Regions from separate parts of the Azoarcus sp. KH32C genome, predicted to be linked through region 1. Evidence: predicted binding sites of a transcription regulator. Region 1 holds the regulator's gene; the other holds the start of a gene.
What was found. Region 1 encodes FNR, which switches genes on or off when oxygen is low (the NO sensors DNR and NnrR bind a similar motif). Its sites were predicted from a motif close to TTGANCTAGNTCAA; they were not measured.

Region 1 (3,409 bases):
CTTCACGCCTGGCACGCAGCCACCCGAACCAGGGCAGCAGACAAAGTCAGATCACGCGGGAGTAACGAGCCCGCTCGCGGTCGGCACGCAGGTAGCGGTCAAAGACCATCGCGATGCCGCGCACCAGCAAGCGCCCCGGAGGCAGCACGCTGATCCACTTGTCGCTGACCTTGAGCAGTCCGGCCTCTTCCATCGCACGCAGATCCTGAAGCTCCTCGGCGAAATACTCGTCGAACTTGATCAGGTGGGCGATTTCGAAGGACTCGATCGACAGCTCGAAATGGCACATCAGCGCCTGGATGATCGAGCGGCGCAGCAGGTCGTCCGCCGTCAGCTCGATGCCGCGCAGCACCGGCAGTTCGTCGCGATCGAGTATGTCGTAGTACTCGTCGAGCGTCTTCACGTTCTGCGAGTACACCGGCCCGATCTTGCCGATCGCCGACACGCCGAAGGCAAGCAGATCGCACTCGGCCTGCGTCGAATAGCCCTGGAAATTGCGGTGCAACCGCCCCTGGCGTTGCGCGACGGTGAGCTCGTCGTCGGGCTTCGCGAAGTGGTCCATGCCGATATAGACGTAACCCGCCTCGGTCAGCCGGCGAATCGCCAACTGGAGGATCTGAAGCTTGGTGTCGGACGTCGGCATGTCCTCGACCGCGATGCGGCGCTGCGGCTTGAACAAGCCCGGCAGGTGCGCATAGCTGTACAGCGAAATACGGTCCGGCGACAGCTCCAGCACCTGTTCCAGCGTGCGATTGAAGCTGATCATGTTCTGGCGCGGCAGACCGTAGATCAGGTCCATGCTGATGGACTTGAAGCCGGTGGCACGCGCCGAATCGATAACGAGCTTGGTTTCATCGAAGCTCTGGATGCGGTTGACCGCAGCCTGCACATCCTCGTTGAAATCCTGCACCCCGACGCTCATGCGGTTGAAGCCGAGGTCAGCGAGCAGCTTCACGGTTTCGAAATCGACCTTTCGCGGATCGACCTCGATCGAGTACTCGCCGTTCGGCACCAGCGTGAAACGCTTGCGCACCGACTCCATCAGCTCGCGCATTTCGTCGTGCGACAGGAAGGTCGGGGTACCACCGCCCAGGTGCAGCTGGGTGACCTGCCGGCTGCCGCCGAGCGAAGCCGCCACGAGATCCATTTCCTTCTCGAGGTACTTGAGGTACTTCGCCGAGCGTGCGTGATCCTTGGTGATGATCTTGTTGCACGCGCAGTAGTAGCAGATCGTGTTACAGAAGGGGATGTGGAAGTATAATGAAAGCGGCTTACTGACCCCTCCGACCCCGCGCTGAGCCAGCCAGTCGCGCAAGGCACGTGCGTCGAACGCTTCCACGAAGCGGTCGGCCGTCGGATAGGAGGTGTAACGCGGCCCGTTGATGTCGAAGCGACGAATCAACTGCTGATCGAAGACTAGATCTTTCTGACTGGTCATGGTTGTGTCGGTAGAGTGCATTTCGTACGATCTCAAAAAGCAGCACTTTTGTGGTTGACGTGGATCAACTTAGCATTTCACAGCTTATCCGCATCCACCGCATCTCTGTAGAGGAAACCAGATTATCGTGCAAATGAAGGCGACGGTGCCGATTACGGTTGCCGGTCTCAAGGTGGCATGCTCGCAATGCAACCTCGTCGAGTTGTGCCTGCCGTTCGGGATGTCGGAAAACGAAATCGACCGTCTCGACGAACTGGTCGGTGCGCGCCGCAAGATTAAGCGGCAGCAGCACCTGTATCGCGCAGGGGATCCGTTCGAGGCGATCTACGCGATCCGGACGGGTTCGTTCAAGACCGACGTGCTTCTCGAGGACGGGCGCGAGCAGGTCACCGGCTTCCAGATGACAGGCGAGATCATCGGATTGGATGGTATCAGCACCGAGCAGCACTCGTGCAACGCCGTGGCGCTGGAAGACAGCGAAGTCTGCGTGATCGCCTACAGCAAGCTGGAAGAACTCTCGCGGGTCGTCGAAGGCCTGCAGTTGCAGTTCCACAAGGTAATGAGCCGGGAGATCGTGCGCGATCACGGCGTCATGACGCTGCTCGGATCGATGCGCGCCGAAGAACGGCTTGCGGCCTTCCTGCTGAACATGTCGCAGCGCTTCACGGCGCGGGGCTTTTCGGCGGCCGAATTCCACCTGCGGATGACCCGGGAGGAAATCGGCTCCTATCTCGGACTCAAGCTGGAAACCGTTTCCCGTGCGTTCTCGCGCTTCCAGGAAGAAGGGCTGATTGCCGTTCAGCAGAAGCACATCCGCATCCTCGACAGCGCCGGCCTGAAGAAGCTGATCCAGCATCCTCACCGGAGTTGAGCGTTTTCGGGCAGGTGCGTCCTGCCGTCGCTCGCCATCCGGAATCGCCCGAAAGCGGGATCACGAACCAGCGACGAACGCCAGATAGCCCACCGGATTCTTGGTAACGGCAACCGACACGATCCACAGAAAGGTCACGACGGCCGCAGCGAATGCTGCGACACGGATACGCATCGTCGCGCCGCGCCGCAACGCGACAGCCCCGAGCAGGACGTAGACGACCAGGCCAAAGACCTTGGCGGTCACCCAGGGAGAAAGGAAGGGATACTGCCCGCTCATCGTCGCCAGCGCGATCGCGCTGCCGAGGAACACCGTGTCGATCACGTGCGGCAAAGTACGCGTCACCCTGTGATTGGCCAACGGGCTGCGACGCATCATCCACACACCCTGCAGCAGGAAGCCGCAGCCGCTCAGGGCGGCGCAGAACATGTGCAAGTGCTTGACGGCAAGATACATCGCTCACCCCGGACGGCCGTCGGCGCGCGGACGCAGGTAGATCGGCACATAGCGGACCGCCCATGAGCCGAACACGCCGACCCACCCGAGAACGGAGACCAGCATCGCCCACGGCGCCCATCCTGCGGGCACCAATTCAGCGAACACCCGCGTTACCGCCACCAACTCGAGCGTCAGAAAGAGGCCCCAGGTGAGCCGGTCTGCGGTCAGCTTCCGGCCGGAATGGCCCAAGGTCACGCGCGACACCATCCCCATCAATACGGAACCGAAGAAACCGACCCCCAACGCATGAAGCGGTGCCAGCCCCAGGATCTGCACTCCGCCCAACGCGGCCGTCGACTGGATGGCGAACAACGACCAGGCAATGCCGAGCCACAGGAAACCGATGTGGAGCATCGCGAGCAGAGGCACCTTCAGCGCCGACAGGAGTCGCCATTGACGGGACAACCACAACGACGCGACGGCCGCGGGCAAGTCGACGATCCAACTGAACGCAGACGCCCCGGCCATCGACAGTCCACCATGAACGACGCTCGCTCCGACGACGAGCCAGAGCGCCCACACCGGCCGCACGACCTGATATCCGGGGATCGGCCCTGTCGAGAAGAACGGAATCATGCGATGGCACACGCTGAAGAATACCG
Region 2 (3,409 bases), 1.9 Mb from region 1:
CCGAGGAGGCCGTGATCCGCAGCCCCGCCTATGCCTTGCTCGCGCGCTGGATGTTCTCGGATCGCGTGGCGGGCGGCTTCGAGAAGTTCTACCGTCGCGCGCATGACCGAGTGCGCGGCAATCCGGCCGCTTTCAGTGCTTTCCAGGCGCGTCTGGGCCTGCGCAAGCTCGCGCGTCTCGCGGTCCGGCAACAGACGCTGAACGCGCGCTGGGAGGCGATGGCGGCGCAGTTGCCGGCGCGTTTCGAGCGGCAGCAACGCGGCGATCACGGCAAGGCCGCCTTCTACAACTTCGTCGCGCGCTTCGATGGCGACATCGGCGCGTTGCGGCAGGCGGCCTTGCGTGACGGGCTCGATCTCGGCGTCGGCAGCGAAGTGATGGACGACACGGCGGCGATGCTCGGTTTCGACGATTGTCCGGGAGCGGCGCGCGCGTTCCGGCAGGCCGTGTTGTTGCCTTTGTATCCGGGGCTGTCCGAGCGGCGTTTCCGGCGCGTCGTCGCGACGCTGGGCCGCCTCGCGCAGGAAGTGAAATGAGCGCGTCCGCGAGCCCGGTCGTGTTGTTGCGTGTCGACCGCGAGGCCGGGCGGCACACGGGGCATCCGCGACATCTGCATCCTGCGCTCGACCTCAAATACATCCAGGCCGGGCTGGAGGCCGCGCTGCACGCGCCGGTACCGCTGCTCGACGGCTGGCTGGAGCGGTTTTCGGTCGACGACTTCGTGTGCCGCGTGCTGGCGCTGCGGCCGCGCTATGCGGTGATCCGCGGTGTGACCTGGTGCATCGGCGAGGCCGTAAGGGTGGCGAGCCGGCTGCGGGCGGCCGGCGTCGTCACGATCGCGATCGGGCAGCAGGTGCAGCATTTCGCGCGTGCCGGCTTTGCGGGCTGGGATGAGGCCTACGATCTGGCGATTCCGGGGGAGGCCGAAGAGGAGGCGCCGCGCCTGCTCCTCCGCTTGCTCGCCGGCGAGGAGCTGGCGCACCTGCGTAGCGGCTGGCGACAACGCGTCGCGCTCGGCAACGTCATGCTCGTGCAGGAACCGGACGCGCTACCCCCGCCGCGTGTCGAAGCGGACGAAATGCGCGATTACGCCTTCCCCTTCCCGGTGCAGCGCCGCGGGGCGGTATCGCGCTGGGGCTACGTGCTAACGGCGTGGGGTTGTCCCCGTCCATGCCGCCATTGCACGGCGATCGTGCGCAAGAGCGTCGGACGGGACCTGCGGGCGCGGACCGTCGGCGCGGTCGTCGACGAAGTGCTGGCGATGCAGGACGAAGGCGTGCAGGCGATTTCCTTCGAGGATGATTCGCTGCTGGTGCACCGCGTCCGCTTCCTGCAACTCGCGGACGAACTCGTGCGCCGCGGCGTGCGAATGCCATGGATGGCGAACGCGCGGCCCGACGAGCTCGACGACGAGCGCGTTGCGGCGGCGGCCGCGGCGGGCGCGATGCTGCTCAAGGTCGGCGTGGATAGCGGGTCGGCGCGGCTGGTCGAGCGGCTGGGCAAGACCGGCGACGGCGACGGATGGCTGCGGGCGACCGAGGAGGGTTTCGCCCGGCTCGAAGTGGCCGGCATCGGATCGGTGGCGCTGCTCATGATCGGGATGCCGGGCGAGACGGTCGCGGATGCCCAGGCGAGCCTGGCGCTCGCGCGCCGCATCCGGCCGGACTACGTGCAGGTGCAGCGCTACCAGGCTTACCCCGACGTTCCGCTATGGGGCGAGCTGCCGGAAAGCGCCCGTGCGCGCGGGGACGAATACCACTACCTGGATTCGACTACCAACTGCAGCGAGATTCCCGACCGCGAACTGGCCGCGCTGCAGCGCCGCTTCTACCGCGAGTTCTATCTTCGGCCGGGCTTCGTCGTCCGGCACGTCGCGCGGTATTGGCGGCATTACCTGTCGCCGGCGACGCTCGCACGTCTGCCGGCGACGGTCGGCTATTTGCTGCGGACGTAGGGCTTACGCGCCGCCCGAGCAGCCGCAGCCGCCTCCGCCGCCACCGCATCCGCCACCGGTCGGTGCGGGCGGCGCCGATGCTTCGGTCGCATGGAGCTGGACCGTGAAGTCGATGACGACGCCCTCGACGCTGCGCGAGACGTAGTTGATGCCGATCTGCGCGCCGTAGCGCTGGCGGATCTGACCGAGCAGCGGCAGCGGGTCGTGATCGTTGACGAAACGCATCGTTTCGCCATCTTCGAGCGACTCGAGTGCGCCGAAGATCGCGGCGTGGCGGAAGCGCTTGGCGACGCCGCGGGCGTCGAAGGGATGGACGGTGTTGTCGAAGACGGGCAATTCGCAGCTCATGGGTGTTTCCTGTCGGGTCTCTCGGATGATTGGGGTCGGGGTCGCGACAGTGGGATCCTAGGGGCGCCGGCTATCCAATTCCTTGAGCCAGGACAATTTTCGGAAATTGACGGGACCGCTGTTGTGCGACGTCGTCCGGTCAGGCGCCTTCCGCCCTATGACGTTGTGCGGATAGCATTACATTGTGTTACCGTTTGCACGCGCGCGGGATAGCGCTGAATGGGGCGGGAATGGTTTCATGCGGGCGAAGACAATTCGGATGCCGGATGATCGGGGGCGCCGTCCTGCTCGCCGCGTCGAGATGGATTCCCGCGGCCGATGACAAGCGCCCCGTGATTCTTGCGATCGATGCGGAATTCGGCGTGCCGGCGGCGACGTCGGCGCAGGCGATCCAGCGCGGCGCCGAGATCGCCGCGGCGGAGATCAATGCCGCGGGCGGCGTGCTCCCGGGGCGTTCGCTGGAGATCGCGATCCGCAACAACAACTCGATGCCGGCGCGTGCCCGCGACAACCTCACGGAATTGGCCGCGCACCCGGACGTCGTCGCGGTGATGTCCGGCAAGCACAGCCCCGTTGCGCAGCAGCTGATCCCGCTGATCCACGAACTGGGTATGCCCTATCTCGTACCGTGGGCCGCTGCGGACGACATCACCGACAATCGCCATCAGCCGAATTTCGTATTCCGTCTGTCCTTGAGAGACAGCTGGGCGATGGCTGCGCTGATTGGGCGTGCCGAGGCGCGAGGCTATCGCCGGCTCGGCCTGTTGATCCCGAACAACGGCTGGGGGCGCAGCAATCTCGCCGCGATCGAGGGGCAGCTCGCCGGGTCCAAGCGTCTAGCGCTGGTGTCGCGGCAATCGTACAACATGGGCCATCCGTACTTGCACGAGCAGTACGAGGCATTGCTGAAGGATCGTGCGGATGTCGTCATCCTCGTCGGCAACGAGCTCGAGGGCGTTGCGGTGGTCGAGGAGATTTCCGGCCACCTGCCGGCCGATCGCCTGCCCGTGCTGTCGCATTGGGGCGTCACCGGCGGAGAGTTCTTCGAGCGTACCGGCGACGCGTTGAAGAAGGTCGATTTCTCGGTCGTGCAGACCTACAGCTTCA

Region 2: a site for FNR is predicted at 2,385-2,398, ahead of AZKH_RS01920 (DUF2249 domain-containing protein). Genes of this name have one in related genera too.

What each region holds. Positions count from the first base shown of each region.
Region 1 is NC_020516.1:3,589,254-3,592,662, forward strand. Features, by position in the region: gene hemN (oxygen-independent coproporphyrinogen III oxidase) at 47-1,438, opposite strand; gene fnr (fumarate/nitrate reduction transcriptional regulator Fnr) at 1,572-2,309, shown strand; gene AZKH_RS15870 (SirB2 family protein) at 2,370-2,765, opposite strand; gene AZKH_RS15875 (NnrS family protein) at 2,769-3,409, opposite strand, start outside.
Region 2 is NC_020516.1:444,370-447,778, forward strand. Features, by position in the region: gene AZKH_RS01910 (DegT/DnrJ/EryC1/StrS aminotransferase family protein) at 1-536, shown strand, start outside; gene AZKH_RS01915 (radical SAM protein) at 533-1,954, shown strand; gene AZKH_RS01920 (DUF2249 domain-containing protein) at 1,958-2,302, opposite strand; gene AZKH_RS01925 (ABC transporter substrate-binding protein) at 2,569-3,409, shown strand, end outside.